One region of the Citrobacter pasteurii genome, then DNA from elsewhere that is predicted to be linked to it. Evidence: riboswitches for the same ligand, from Rfam matches in the RefSeq annotation. Region 1 holds a riboswitch; each other region holds the start of a gene.
The links. Region 1 has a riboswitch for cobalamin ahead of I6L54_RS11980 (ABC transporter substrate-binding protein). Riboswitches for the same ligand answer to the same signal wherever they lie in the genome.

Region 1 (5,149 bases):
AACGATACCGATATGGCTATCATCGATAAACGTCGCCCACGTGCGAACGTTTCTCAGGTGATGCACATCATTGGTGACGTTGCGGGCCGTGACTGCGTGCTGGTTGATGACATGATCGATACCGGCGGTACGCTGTGTAAAGCAGCTGAAGCGCTGAAAGAGCGTGGTGCTAAACGCGTATTTGCTTATGCAACTCACCCGATCTTCTCAGGTAATGCGGCAAACAACCTGCGCAATTCAGTAATTGATGAAGTCGTTGTCTGTGACACCATTCCACTGACCGACGAAATCAAAGCACTGCCAAACGTGCGTACGTTGACTCTGTCGGGTATGCTGGCCGAAGCGATTCGTCGTATCAGCAACGAAGAATCCATCTCTGCTATGTTCGAGCATTAATCGAGCCAGGCTCAAAAACCCGCTGCGGCGGGTTTTTTTATCTGTAATATTTATTTGTATGACTTTTGCCTCCTTCACCTGCCATTCAGTTGACAGATGATGCGCCCATGGATGAAACATTATTGTGAACAGATTATTTTCCTCACATGTGATGCCTTTCCGCGCCCTCATCGACGCTTGTTGGAAAGAAAAATATACCGCTTCTCGCTTTACCCGCGACCTGATCGCCGGGATAACGGTTGGGATAATTGCCATCCCACTGGCGATGGCGCTGGCAATCGGTAGTGGCGTTGCACCACAGTACGGCTTGTATACCTCAGCCGTGGCTGGGATTGTTATTGCCCTCACCGGGGGCTCACGCTTTAGCGTATCAGGCCCCACCGCCGCCTTCGTGGTGATTCTGTATCCGGTGTCGCAACAGTTTGGGCTGGCAGGTCTGCTGGTCGCCACGCTCATGTCCGGGATATTCCTGATCCTCTTCGGCCTCGCTCGCTTTGGCCGCCTGATCGAATATATTCCGGTGTCCGTTACGTTAGGTTTTACCTCAGGTATTGGTATCACCATCGGTACCATGCAGATTAAAGATTTTCTTGGCCTGCAGATGGCTCATGTGCCAGAGCACTATTTGCAGAAGGTTGGCGCGCTGTTTATGGCCCTGCCAACCATCAACGTGGGTGATGCTGCGATTGGCGTGGTAACGCTGGGGATCCTGATTGTCTGGCCGCGTCTGGGTATCCGATTACCGGGCCACCTTCCAGCACTACTGGCAGGCTGTGCGGTAATGGGTATCGTGAACCTGACTGGCGGCCATGTCGCCACCATCGGATCTCAGTTCCACTATATTCTGGCTGACGGCTCACAGGGCAATGGTATCCCACAGCTGCTGCCGCAGCTGGTTTTACCGTGGAATATGCCGGAGTCAAACTTTACCCTGAGCTGGAGCTCGTTACAGGCGCTGTTACCGGCAGCCTTCTCGATGGCAATGCTCGGGGCAATCGAATCTCTGCTGTGCGCCGTCGTCCTCGATGGGATGACCGGCACCAAGCATAAAGCCAATAGCGAACTGATTGGTCAGGGTCTGGGTAATATTGTCGCCCCATTCTTTGGTGGTATTACCGCCACCGCCGCGATTGCCCGTTCAGCAGCTAACGTTCGTGCCGGCGCAACGTCGCCAATTTCTGCGGTCATTCACGCGATTCTGGTGATCCTCGCCCTGCTGGTTCTGGCACCGCTGCTCTCCTGGCTACCCCTTTCGGCGATGGCTGCCCTGCTACTGATGGTGGCATGGAACATGAGCGAAGCGCATAAAGTTGTGGATCTGCTGCGCCACGCGCCAAAAGACGACATCATCGTCATGCTGATGTGTATGTCTTTGACGGTGCTGTTCGATATGGTTATCGCCATCAGCGTCGGTATTGTTCTCGCTTCGCTGCTGTTTATGCGCCGTATTGCACGCATGACGCGTCTGGCTCCGGTCAACGTAGACGTACCAAACGATGTACTGGTACTACGCGTTATTGGCCCGCTTTTCTTTGCCGCAGCAGAGGGACTCTTTACCGATCTCGAATCTCGCCTTGAAGGCAAACGCATTGTGGTGCTGAAGTGGGACGCAGTACCGGTGCTGGATGCCGGCGGTCTGGACGCCTTCCAGCGTTTTGTTAAACGCCTGCCGGAGGGTTGTGAGCTGCGTATCAGTAATCTGGAGTTCCAGCCGCTACGCACCATGGCGCGCGCGGGTATCCAACCCATTCCTGGTCGTCTGGCGTTCTTCCCGAACCGTGATGCCGCGCTGGCAGATATTTAATCATACTATGTTACCGGCTTGCGCAGGCTTGCCGGTAACACTTCTCTTCTGTAAACGCGTCTGAGTTGCTATTATCCAGTTTCCCTTGTTCTGATGATATCTGCAACGATGAACGCTGATACTGCATTTATATTCCGTGAAATAACTGAGGATGATATTTCGTCCGTTCAGTCGTTTATTATCCACCATTTAAATCTCTATTTTAACGCTAACCGACCAGCACCTGAACCGCATGCAGATGTATTAAATCTGCGCTCACACTACCTCCATCAACCGCGAAATCGGTTGCTCGGCGCATGGAATAACCGACAGCAACTTATCGCTACGCTGGCGGTTTGCCAGTACGATGACCGAATACCGGCACTGCGTGGACGCTATCAATTATCCTCAACCGCGGAAATTTGTCGCTGCTACGTCGCACAGGAATATCGTCGGCAAGGCATAGGCAGTCAACTTGTTCTGCTGGCGGAACAATTTTGCGACCAGCAACAATATAAAACACGCTATCTGCACACCCACCATTTTTTACCTGGTGGCTATCAATTCTGGTTGCGAAATCACTTTACCGTCTATTTTGATGAAGGTGGCGAGCAGCAAATCGTGCACATGGAAAAACATCAATAAAATGTGACGCCGCGCAAATAATTAAATATCACAGTAAATTTCGCTATTAATCGTGGTCAGCCCGGCAAAGAAAACATTAATTGATCAACATCAAACAATTCTCATTTAGTTTATCGACTTTTGTGCTTTCCACATAATTAATGTCACAAGCACAAAAGCAACAAATTGATTTTATTGAATTAAAAACAAAAAGCGGCATCAACCCTACTTATTCAAGCGGTTGACGGAGCTATTCGATACCGATAAAGTCCCCACCGACAGTATTTCAGAATCTATTTATCATTTTGAAACGGAATATGGTGCGGATTATTTTAATCTTATGCCATAGCTGCCCCCGCAACTGTAAGCGGAAACTGAATATCACTGTGTCGTGGATTATCCACGACAGGTCACTGTAAAGAACGCATTTATGGGAAGGCCGATATTCAGATTGCCGCGAGCCAGGAGACCTGCTGTCAAGGTTGTATACATTGAGTGGACGGGATGGTCCATGGGGTGATTTATTTGACGAATGAGTAATATAATTTCTGAACAAATTGGCAACAATATGTTTTATTTTCATATTATCTTGCCCGCAGTTCACGATTAGATGTCATCTATCGTCATGTGCCTGTCCCGAATTTATGGAACGAAATGAACCATGACCAGACGTTCAGATTCTGGCATGAACGGGACAACGCTAATGCACGCAAAATTAACCTCTGCTTATTGCAAACTTTCACTTCTGGCACTGACTGGCGCAGCACTCTTCCTGACCAGCAATATGGCTTCTGCGGCTAAAACAGAATATCCACTAACGATCAAAAACTGTGGTAGGGATATTACGTTTAATCATGCGCCAAAACGCGTGACTACCGTTGGACAAAACAGTACTGAAATCCTCTATTCCCTGGGTCTGGCCGATCGTGTTGTTGGGACATCACTGTGGTTTAGCCCGGTACCTGAACAATACAAAGCGGCGAATGACAAGATTGCGGTCATTGCGCAAAACATCCCGAGTTTCGAAGGGATTATTGCGAAAAAACCGGATCTGGTGGCCAGTCAGTTTGAATGGCAGATTGGCCCTGCGGGCACAGTTGCTTCTTACGAACAATTTAGCGAATTACACGTTCCGGTTTATACCGCCCCAGCCGACTGCGCTAAAGACAACGAAGACGGCGGTGACGGCGTGCGTAAGAGCATGTTTGATATCGCCATGGTCTATCAGGAAATTGCCGACCTGGCGAAAATTTTTGATGTACAGGACAAAGGCGATGAGCTGATTGCCAGCCTGAAAGCACGTGAAGCCGCCGCGAAAGCTAAGATTGCCGGTATGGACAACCACGTATCTGCCGTCTTTTGGTTCTCCAGCGCCGACCTGCAGCTTGACCCTTATGTCGCCGGGAAATTTGGTCCCGCGGCGTGGATAGCGCAATCTCTTGGGGTGAAAAATGTCATTGATTCCGCTGAAGAGTGGCCAACGGTAGGTTGGGAAACCATTGCCAAAGCCAACCCATCGGTCATCGTCCTCGGCGAGATGGGCCGTCGCCGCTTCCCGGCCGATGACTGGAAAGTCAAAATGGAATACCTCACGTCCGATCCTGTTACCCGCCTGATCCCGGCAGTGAAAGAAAACCACCTGCCGGTGATCGACGTGCAGACCATGAACGCGGGTATCAGAACCATTGACGGGCTGGAAAAACTCGCCGATGCGCTGGTGCAATATGGTCTGGCGCACCCTCAGACGACTCACTAACTCTCGTCGCGCGTTATGCCTTATGCGGGCATAGCGCCCTTTCGTATTCCGGGAAGTCGTAAACAATGAGCGAATTACGCAGGACGCGTCATGCCATGAGCCAACTTGCCAGCCGGACGCTGTTCCACACGCTGTGGGTCAGCATGGTGATGTTCGGCGTCCTTCTGGCGGGCATTTCAATCGGTGAGACGGTTATCCCGTGGCGGCATGTCAGCCATACGCTGGCAAACCGCTTGTTTGATACACAGTATGCGGTGGATGCGCTTGATGCCGGGATTATCTGGAACTACCGCCTGACCCGTGCGCTGGTTTCCGCCTGCTGCGGAGCCTGTCTGGCGGTTTCAGGCGTGGTTCTCCAGTCGTTGCTGCGCAATGCGCTGGCCGAACCTTACCTGCTGGGTATTTCTGCCGGAGCCTCAACGGGCGCGGTGCTCATCGCCCTGACCGGACTTGGCGCAGGGATCATTTCCATGTCGCTTGGCGCGTTTATTGGCGCGCTGACGGCATTTCTGTTTGTCGCGCTATTGGCGATGGCGGCAAGGGGCAAAAGCGGCTCGGCCACCACGCAAATCATTCTCGCCGGGATTGCC
Region 2 (5,149 bases), 830 kb from region 1:
TTTGTTTAATAAAAGTGATGGCAAGAATTTGCTATCGCAACACGATTTTAAAAGTCATACCGCCCGCAGATTGCCAACAATTTGCCGACATGGCTTTTTATAGTAAGCCTCGAAGTATTCTACTTGCCAGCAAGGAGTCCGCTGGTAAAGACACGAACTCTGCTTAGAAGGTGTCACAATGAACGATTCACTAAAAGCGCAATGCATTGCTGAGTTTTTGGGTACCGGGCTGTTTTTGTTTTTTGGCATTGGATGCCTGAGCGCCCTGAAAGTAGCCGGTGCCAGTTTAGGGTTATGGGAGATCTGCATTATATGGGGACTGGGGATCTCTCTGGCAGTTTATCTGACAGCAGGGATCTCAGGTGCACATCTCAATCCCGCTATCACCATCGCACTGTGGCTGTTTGCCTGTTTTCCTGGCCGTAAAGTGTTGCCGTACTGCATTGCTCAGGTGGCTGGTGCCTTTGGTGGCGCTCTGCTCGCCTATTTGTTGTATGGCAGTTTGTTTATCGAGTACGAAACCGCCCACCAGATGGTACGCGGAAGTCTTGAAAGCCTGCAGCTTGCCAGCATATTTAGTACTTATCCTGCTGCCGCGCTCAGTGTCTGGCAGGCTGCGCTGGTTGAAGTGGTGATTACCTCGATTCTGATGGGGATGATCATGGCGCTGACTGACGACGGTAACGGTGTTCCTAAAGGTCCGTTGGCGCCATTGCTGATTGGTATTCTGGTTGCGGTTATCGGCGCATCCACCGGCCCGCTCACCGGATTTGCAATGAATCCGGCGCGTGATTTTGGTCCTAAATTGTTTGCATGGATGGCCGGATGGGGAGATGTCGCGATGACCGGGGGGCGTGATATCCCTTACTTCATTGTTCCGATTGTGGCTCCCATCATCGGCGCCTGCGCGGGCGCAGCAATTTATCGTTATTTTATTGGCAAAAATTTACCGTGTAATACGTGTAAGCTGGAGGAAAATGAGAGCTAGGTTCACGGAAGAAGTTTATTTTTGAAAGGCAAAAACTGTTTTCGTGATCCGGTTTCCTGAACCGCTGAAAAAGTCTCCCAAGAATGGGAGACTTTTGTTATGTTCGCTAATGACTTTCATCAATGCTCAGGATGGCAGGATGAAAATGAATGTAAATAATATGTTTTATTTATAACAATAAATTAACTGAGAGGTTTTATCATGATTTCTGCGAGTGCCCTGAACTCAGAACTCATTAATAAAATCGCACAGGATTTTGCGCAGGCCACCAGTCTGGCTGTTGTGGTTGTCAATATTCACGGTGATGAAATTTCTGAGCTTTTTAATTTCACCCCTTTTTGCCAGTTGATGCGCCAGCATCCTCAACACAGCACCCGTTGTCGTATGAGCGACCGCTGCGGAGGGCTGGAAGCGTCTAAATCCGATCAACCCTGCATCTATCGTTGTCATGCCGGACTTACCGATTTTTCCATTCCGCTGGTCATTGCGGGACATCTGGTTGGGTTTGTCTTATGTGGTCAGGTGCGCCTAAGCAATGACGTGGGGCTGGTGGATATTCTGAACGTGGACGATCGTTGGCAAGCCGATCCCGAACTGGTGAGTGAATTTCGTAATGTACCGGAAATGGACTATTCGCGGGTTATTGCTTCCGCGGATTTGCTAAAGCTCATTGTAGAAAATTGTCTTAAAAAACAACTGAATTTCGTCGTGATCAAAGACAATCCGCAACAGTCAGAGCCGGTGCGGGCTAATCGTAGTCCGAACCCTCATGACAGTAAAATGAAGAAAGCCTTACGTTATATTGATGCGCATTTATCAGACGAACTGCGTCTGGAAGATGTTGCCTCTCACGTTTATCTCAGTCCTTACTATTTCAGCAAATTGTTCAAAAAATATCAGGGGATAGGATTTAACGCATGGGTAAATCAACAGCGAATGGCGAGTGCCAAAGAGTTGCTTTGTCATAGCGACTGGAGCATTGCCAGTATTGCGCGAAATTTAGGCTTCTCACAAACCAGTTATTTTTGCAAAGTTTTCCGTCAAACGTACCAGGTTACGCCGCAGGCTTTCCGTCAGCAAATAAATGTCATCTCATCTGAAGAGACAGCTTAAATAGCAATAATTTGCTATTGCCGATTTTTGATATCGTACGCTATGTCAGTCATTATAAAATGAAAAATAACTACAGCAGTCAATAAATTGTCGTAGCGCAACAAAATAATAGTATTTGAGGGATAAACTGCACCAGTTTTTATTTTTGTGATGAGATACAGTGTCTGTATGAAAGACTTTCTTTATTCTTTAATGACGCTTTCATTCAAAAAATGAACATATGAATAAACGGGTTGAGGCCATAACATTGGTTGAATGTACCCGGCAAGATATTAAATTGAATTATTGTCATGAGGTCGTGAATTTGCCTCAAGACACAGAGCCAAATTAAATCGGCTCCTGAACTGACAGGTTTGCCACATTTGTGGTAGGGAAGGGGGTGAGAATCCCCCGCAGCCCCCGCTGCTGTGATGCTGACGACCCCGTATAGACCACTGATCGCAAGATTGGGAAGGACGGGCGAGGACGACGCTAAGCCAGAAGACCTGCCTGTCGGTGACTACCAACAACTTCGGTGGGAAGTGGGTTGCGCAGATGCATACAGTCGAGAGACTGGGTATCTATACACCCCTACCACCCTGAACAGGATCAGGGTATGGCGGCCAGTTTTCACGCATTTGTTCTTGCAGGTACCGGTAGCGGCTGTGGCAAAACCACGGTGACGCTGGGCTTGTTGAGCCTGATGAAAAAGCGCGGTTTACGCGTCCAGCCATGCAAAGTCGGTCCTGATTATCTTGATACTGGCTGGCATACCGCGGTGTGCGGCACGGCTTCCCGTAATCTTGATAGCTTCATGCTACCCACCTCTACACTTAATGCTTTATTTTGCGAGCAGATGCAGCACGCGGATATTGCCGTTATCGAAGGTGTTATGGGGTTGTATGACGGCTATGGTACCGACCCAAACTACTGCAGCACCGCCGCGATGGCGAAACAGTTGGGTTGCCCGGTCATCTTGCTGGTTGATGGTAAGGCGGTTTCCACTTCGATAGCTGCCACGGTGATGGGGTTTCAGCATTTTGATCCCACCCTGAACATCGCCGGCGTTATTGTTAATCGGGTTAACAGCGAAACGCATTACCAGCTACTCAAAGTTGCGATTGAGCGTTATTGCTCCGTGCCTGTGTTGGGCTATGTTCCCCGCATGGAGGGCGTCGCGCTCCCTGAGCGTCATCTGGGTTTAGTTACCGCTCGTGAGTCAGTTATCAACCAGCAGCCATGGCAGGATTTTGCCGCGATGCTGGAACAGACGCTGGATATCGATGCGCTGCTGGCCTTAAGCACGTTAGACAACCTTCCTGTCGGTGAATGGCCCGCACTGCCTGCTGCAGATGCTGGTGCAGGGTTAACGCTGGCCATTGCTGATGACGAGGCGTTCAACTTTTACTATCCGGACAATATTACGCTGCTGGAGCGCACGGGGCTCAATATTGTCCGTTTTAGCCCATTGCACGACACCTGCTTACCCGACTGTCAGATGATTTGGTTAGGAGGCGGATATCCTGAGTTACATGCAGCAGCGCTGGCCGGAAATATCCCGATGCTTGAACAGTTGCGGACGGCGCATCAGCGTGGCGTCGCTATTTATGCAGAGTGCGGCGGGTTGATGTATCTCGGTAGCTCGCTGGAGGACAGCAACGGCGATTGCTGGCTAATGGCGGATATCATTCCTGGGCACAGCAAGATGGGCAAACGGCTGACCCGGTTTGGCTACTGCGAGGCACAAGCCACACAGCAAACATTGCTGGCAATGACTGGTGAAGTCCTGCGCGGGCATGAATTCCACTATTCCGATTTTACCCCAGACATCCCGGCTGTGATGAGTTGCCGCAAGGTGCGTGATGGCAGAACGCTGCAGGTCTGGTCTGGCGGCTGGCAGGCAGGAAATACCTTCGCCAGTTATCTGCACGTTCATTTTGCCCAGCGCCCCGAAATGCTCAATCACTGGCTGGCCGCTGCGAGGAACGCGCTATGACGATACTCGCATGGTGCATTGCCTGGCTGCTGGATTTTATCATCGGCGATCCGCAGAACTGGCCGCATCCGGTGCGCTGGATCGGCAACCTTATCTCCGTAGTCCAGCGAGTCATTCGGCGTTATTGCCATAGCGACCGCGCGCTTCGCATCGGTGGCGCGGTGATGTGGATTGTAGTGGTTGGACTGACCTGGGCTGTGTCCTGGGGGGTACTGGCGCTGGCGCAATCAATTCATCCCTGGTTTGGTTGGGTTGTTGAGGTCTGGATGATTTTCACCGTGCTGGCCGGGCGCTGCCTGGCAAACGCCGCGCAGGATGTAGAACGTCCGCTACGTGCCGGTAACCTGGCCGCCAGTAGGGAAAAGCTGTCATGGATTGTGGGACGTGATACCTCGCAACTACAGCCACAGCAGATCAATCGCGGCGTAGTGGAAACCGTAGCAGAGAACACCGTTGACGGCATTATTGCGCCGCTGTTCTTCCTCTTACTGGGCGGTGCGCCGCTGGCGATGGCCTACAAAGCGGTGAATACCCTTGATTCAATGGTGGGGTACAAACATGAAAAGTACCGTGCTATCGGCATGGTCAGCGCCCGTCTGGACGATGTCGCTAACTTTATTCCGGCAAGACTGAGCTGGTTGTTGCTGAGTGTTGCGGCGTTTTTATGCCGCCAGGACGGCGCACGCGCTTTGCAGATTGGCTGGCGTGATCGCTACAACCATAGCAGTCCAAACTGCGCATGGTCGGAAGCTGCTGTGGCCGGCGCATTAGGTATTCGCCTGGGGGGGCCCAATGACTACTTCGGCGAGCGTGTTGAGAAACCGTGGATTGGCGATCAACAACGAGACATTTCTGTAGACGACATTTCCCAAACGATTCGATTGATGTGGGTAGCATCGACCCTGGCACTGGCGATTTTTATTGCGCTGCGCTGGCTGTGGCTCGGTGTCGCCTGAGGACAACAAAATGCACTATATCCAGCAACCTCAAGCAATTGAGGCCAAAAGTTTCGACATCATTGGCGAGATTATCAGTGAAACCCGCCCGGATTATCAGTTTGCCAGTCCGTTGCA
Region 3 (5,149 bases), 2.4 Mb from region 1:
TAACCAGACCCATCGCAGCGCCTTCGCCGCCGGGACCGGAACCTATTACTATTGCATCGTAATCGTAGGAATGTGACATGGTCAGGCTTACCTGTTCTTATACATAAAAGCAACAGAATAGTAACATCGTTGTTGAGATAACCCAATTATCGTTGTGCTTTTTTGCGAAGTCGAAGCACAAACTGCGCGTAAACAATCATTCACAAAGCCATGCCAACCGCCTAATCTCTGGTATAGTGCCAGCAAGGTATGTGGAAGGATTCAGACATCGTGATGGGCGTTAGAGCGCAACAAAAAGAGAAAACCCGGCGTTCGCTGGTAGAAGCCGCATTTAGTCAACTCAGCGCTGAGCGTAGTTTTGCCAGCCTCAGTCTACGCGAAGTCGCTCGTGAAGCGGGCATTGCGCCAACCTCGTTTTATCGCCATTTCCGCGATGTGGATGAACTCGGCCTGACGATGGTGGACGAGAGTGGTCTGATGCTGCGCCAGTTGATGCGCCAGGCGCGTCAGCGCATCGCTAAAGGCGGGAGTGTGATCCGCACCTCGGTCTCAACATTTATGGAGTTCATCGGCAACAATCCCAACGCCTTCCGTTTATTATTGCGCGAGCGTTCTGGGACTTCCGCAGCGTTTCGTGCAGCGGTCGCACGTGAAATTCAGCACTTCATTGCGGAACTTGCGGACTATCTGGAACTCGAAAACCATATGCCTCGTGCGTTTACTGAAGCGCAAGCTGAAGCCATGGTAACCATTGTGTTCAGCGCCGGGGCAGAAGCACTGGATGTTGGCGCCGAACAGCGTCGACAGCTGGAAGAGCGGCTGGTATTGCAATTGCGCATGATCGCCAAAGGCGCATTTTACTGGTACCGCCGTGAACAAGAGAAGATGACGCACCACTCCGAGTAACGAGAAGGACGAGCAATGAAACAGTCAGGTCAAGATAAAGGTACGCTGCTGCTGGCGCTGGTTGCTGGCTTATCGATCAATGGCACATTTGCGGCGCTGTTTAGCTCCATTGTGCCATTCTCAGTATTCCCGATTATTTCGCTGGTGCTGACGGTTTATTGTCTGCATCAACGCTATCAGAACCGCACCATGCCTGTGGGGCTGCCGGGCCTGGCTGCCGCCTGTTTTATTCTCGGTGTTCTGTTGTACAGCACCGTGGTTCGCGCTGAATACCCGGATATTGGCTCTAACTTCTTCCCGGCGGTACTGTCGGTGATTCTGGTGTTCTGGATCGGTTTTAAAGTGCGTAATCGTAAGCAGGAAATTGTGGAGTAATTTTTGTCGGCCGGGCAAGCGAAGCGCCCCCGGCCAGGTCATCACTTATTTTGCGGTCAGTAACACTCCGCACTCCATATGGTGCGTATACGGGAACTGATCGAACAGAGCCAGGCGTGAAACATTGTGCGTCTGGCTTAACGTTTCCAGGTTCTTACACAATGTCTCCGGATTGCAGGAGATATACAGAATACGCGGATACGCCTGCACCATTTTCTCCGTTTCGCTATCCAGACCGCTGCGCGGTGGGTCAACGAAAATGGTTTCACACTGGTAACTCTTCAGATCGATTCCCTGCAAACGGTTGAACTCGCGAACCCCGTTCATCGCCTGAGTAAACTCTTCAGCCGCCATGCGGATAATTTGTACATTATCAATATGGTTAGCCGCGATGTTGTACTGCGCAGCTGCCACGGACGGTTTGGCGATTTCAGTGGCCAGTACGCGGTTGAAGTTTTGCGCCAGAGCTAACGAGAAGTTGCCATTACCGCAGTACAGCTCAAGCAGGTCGCCTTTTGATCCTCTGGTGACATCAATTGCCCATTCCAGCATCTGGATATTCATTGCGGCATTTGGTTGGGTAAAACTGTTCTCAACCTGGCGGTAGATAATCTCTTTGCCTGCAACCGGCAAGCGTTCGTCAATGTAGTCCTGGTCCAGCTCGATTTTGGTTTTGGTGGCCCGACCAATCAGATGCACATTCAGGTTTTGCGCCCGCAGCGCATCTCGCAGCGCTTCGGCTTCCTTACGCCATTCATCATCCAGCTTTTTATGGTACAGCATCGATACCACCGCCTGATCGCTCAGGGTTGTGAGGTAATCAATCTGAAACAGTTTGTGGCGCAGGACGTGGTTGTTGCGAACGCCGTCGATCATTGCCGTCATCAGCGTGTTGATAAGCTCGCTGGCTGCCGGAAAGCTGTCGACGCGAATACGGCTTTTGGTCTGGCTGTCGAACATGATGTGGTACAGGTCATCACCGTCATGCCACAGACGGAATTCGGCGCGCATACGGTAATGGCTGACCGGTGAGCGAAACACTTCCGGAGCCTGTGCATAAAATGGCGTCATTAAGCTCTGCAGACGCACTACTTTCTCAGCTAACTGGGCGTCGTACTGTTCTGTCGGAAGGTGTTCGGGGGTCATGATGCGTCCTGAAAAATAAAAGTACGCGGGGATTGTAGGGATTGCTCAACAGATGTCCAGTCATTGATGATTTCCGATAATGTGATACGCGGTCTGGACACCAGGTTGTAACAAACTGTAGCATCCGTTTTCCGGTCCTGTGAGTTAAAAGGGAATCCAGTGTAAATCTGGAGCTGACGCGCAGCGGTAAGGAAGGTAAGAGATGAGCGCACCTGGTGCAGACACTGCGGCTTGCCGCGGGAAGTCATCGTCTCTTTAAGTCGCCTCCAAGCCCGAAGACCTGCCGGCTAACGTCGCATCTGGTTTTCATCATCGCGTACTATCGGTGGGACCTGCGGCATCCTTCTTATATTGTGGATGCTTTACAATGATTAAAAAATCGTTGCTGTTGACGGCGCTTTCCGTCGCGGCATCTTCTGGTTGGGCGCAGGATGCTAGCCCAGATACTCTCGTCGTTACTGCCAACCGTTTTCAGCAGCCCCTAAGTGCAGTACTTGCACCCATCACCGTCGTTACACGTCAGGACATTGATCGCTGGCAATCTACCTCGGTAAACGATGTACTGCGTCGTTTGCCTGGTGTTGATATTGCACAAAGCGGCGGTATGGGACAGAACTCGTCTATTTTTATTCGTGGCACTAACGCCAGCCATGTTCTGGTGTTGATAGACGGTGTACGTCTTAATTTAGCGGGGGTGAGCGGCTCGGCCGATCTTAGCCAGTTCCCGGTATCGCTGGTGCAACGTATTGAGTATATCCGCGGGCCGCGTTCCGCTATATATGGTTCGGATGCGATTGGTGGCGTGGTGAATATCATTACTACGCGCGAAAAACCAGGGACGGAACTGACTGCCGGCGTGGGAAGCAATGGGTATCAAAATTACGATATCGCAACCCAACAACAGCTTGGCGAAAATACGCGTGTCACGTTGATGGGCGATTATGCCTACACCAAAGGCTTCGATGTTGTGGCCTACGGTAGCACTGGTGCACAAGCTCAACCGGATAAAGACGGTTTCTTAAGCAAGACGCTGTATGGCGCACTGGAGCACAACTTCTCCGAGACATGGAGCGGGTTCGTTCGTGGTTATGGTTATGATAACCGCACAGATTATGACTCGTATTATTCTCCTGGCTCGGCGCTACTTGATACCCGGCAGCTTTATAGCCAGAGCTGGGACGCTGGGTTACGTTTTAATGGCGAGCTTATTCAGTCACAACTGGTTTCGAGCTACAGCCACAGTAAAGACTACAACTATGATCCGAACTATGGCCGCTATGATTCCTCGGCCACGCTGGATGAGATGAAGCAATATAATGTTCAGTGGTCAAACAGCATAGTTGTTGGCCACGGTAACATTGGTGCAGGCGTGGACTGGCAAAAGCAAACTACGGAGCCAGGCACTGGGTATGTTACGGACGGTTACGACCAACGTAATACTGGCCTCTATTTGACGGGATTGCAGCAGCTTGGTGACTTCACCTTCGAAGGTGCGGCACGTAGTGATGATAACTCCGAGTTTGGTCGTCATGGTACATGGCAAACCAGCGCTGGATGGGAGTTTATCGAAGGCTATCGTTTCATTGCCTCCTATGGCACATCTTACAAAGCGCCAAATCTGGGGCAGTTGCATGGCTATTACGGCAATGCAAACCTTGATCCCGAAGAGAGTAAGCAGTGGGAAGGGGCGTTTGAAGGGTTAACATCAGGTGTTAACTGGCGCGTGTCAGGGTATCGCAACGATATCGATGACATGATCGACTACAACACCCACACTCAGAAGTACTACAACGAAGGCAAAGTGCGTATTAAAGGTATCGAAGCGACTGCAAACTTCGACACCGGGCCGTTGGCGCATACGCTTAGCTACGACTACGTAGATTCGCGTAATGCGATTACCAACGAGCCACTGGCTCGTCGTTCTAAACAGCAGGTGAAATACCAACTCGACTGGCAGGTCTATGATTTTGACTGGGGCCTGACATATCAATATCTGGGGACGCGATACGATACGGACTACGTTACTTATCAACCGGTAAAAATGGGCGGTGTGAGTTTGTGGGATCTGGCTGTGTCATATCCGATCACCTCACAGCTGACAGTTCGTGGTAAAATCGCCAACCTGTTCGATAAAGATTACGAGACAGTTTATGGCTACCCAACTGCAGGACGGGAATACACCTTGTCTGGCAGCTACACCTTCTGATTCACGTCCCACCGTGCTGGTGTTTGATTCCGGCGTCGGTGGGTTGTCGGTCTACAATGAGATCCGGAATCTTCTGCCGGATCTCCACTATATATATGCTTTCGATAACGTCGCCTTTCCTTATGGTGAGAAAAGCGAAGAGTTTATCGTTGAGCGTGTCGTTGAGATTGTGACTGCAGTTCAGCAACGCTATCCCCTCGCGCTTGCGGTTATCGCATGCAATACCGCCAGCACGGTGTCACTCCCGGCATTACGTGAAAAGTTCGCTTTTCCGGTTGTCGGTGTGGTGCCTGCGATTAAACCCGCGGCGCGGCTCACGGCGAATGGTATTGTAGGGCTACTGGCGACGCGCGCGACGGTGAAACGCTCGTACACACACGAATTGATTGCGCGCTTTGCTAACGAGTGTCAGATAGCGATGTTGGGATCCGCTGAGTTGGTGGAGCTGGCAGAAGCGAAGCTGCACGGAGAACCTGTCTCGCTGGAAGATCTGCGCCGTATTCTGCGCCCGTGGTT

Region 2: it holds a riboswitch for cobalamin, as region 1 does, so the genes downstream of both, I6L54_RS16180 (cobyrinic acid a,c-diamide synthase CobB) here and I6L54_RS11980 (ABC transporter substrate-binding protein) in region 1, are expected to answer to the same signal.
Region 3: it holds a riboswitch for cobalamin, as region 1 does, so the genes downstream of both, btuB (TonB-dependent vitamin B12 receptor BtuB) here and I6L54_RS11980 (ABC transporter substrate-binding protein) in region 1, are expected to answer to the same signal.

Annotation. Positions count from the first base shown of each region.
Region 1 is NZ_CP077262.1:2,454,991-2,460,139, reverse strand. It holds gene prs (ribose-phosphate diphosphokinase) at 1-396, shown strand, start outside; gene dauA (C4-dicarboxylic acid transporter DauA) at 521-2,200, shown strand; gene I6L54_RS11985 (GNAT family N-acetyltransferase) at 2,309-2,824, shown strand; cobalamin riboswitch at 3,066-3,295, shown strand; gene I6L54_RS11980 (ABC transporter substrate-binding protein) at 3,507-4,559, shown strand; gene I6L54_RS11975 (FecCD family ABC transporter permease) at 4,625-5,149, shown strand, end outside.
Region 2 is NZ_CP077262.1:3,288,631-3,293,779, reverse strand. It holds gene pduF (propanediol diffusion facilitator PduF) at 179-988, shown strand; gene pocR (transcriptional regulator PocR) at 1,190-2,101, shown strand; cobalamin riboswitch at 2,434-2,608, shown strand; gene I6L54_RS16180 (cobyrinic acid a,c-diamide synthase CobB) at 2,697-4,076, shown strand; gene cbiB (adenosylcobinamide-phosphate synthase CbiB) at 4,073-5,032, shown strand; gene I6L54_RS16170 (cobalt-precorrin-8 methylmutase) at 5,043-5,149, shown strand, end outside.
Region 3 is NZ_CP077262.1:37,172-42,320, reverse strand. It holds gene sthA (Si-specific NAD(P)(+) transhydrogenase) at 1-79, opposite strand, end outside; gene fabR (HTH-type transcriptional repressor FabR) at 271-906, shown strand; gene I6L54_RS00260 (YijD family membrane protein) at 922-1,281, shown strand; gene trmA (tRNA (uridine(54)-C5)-methyltransferase TrmA) at 1,327-2,427, opposite strand; cobalamin riboswitch at 2,543-2,729, shown strand; gene btuB (TonB-dependent vitamin B12 receptor BtuB) at 2,795-4,633, shown strand; gene murI (glutamate racemase) at 4,578-5,149, shown strand, end outside.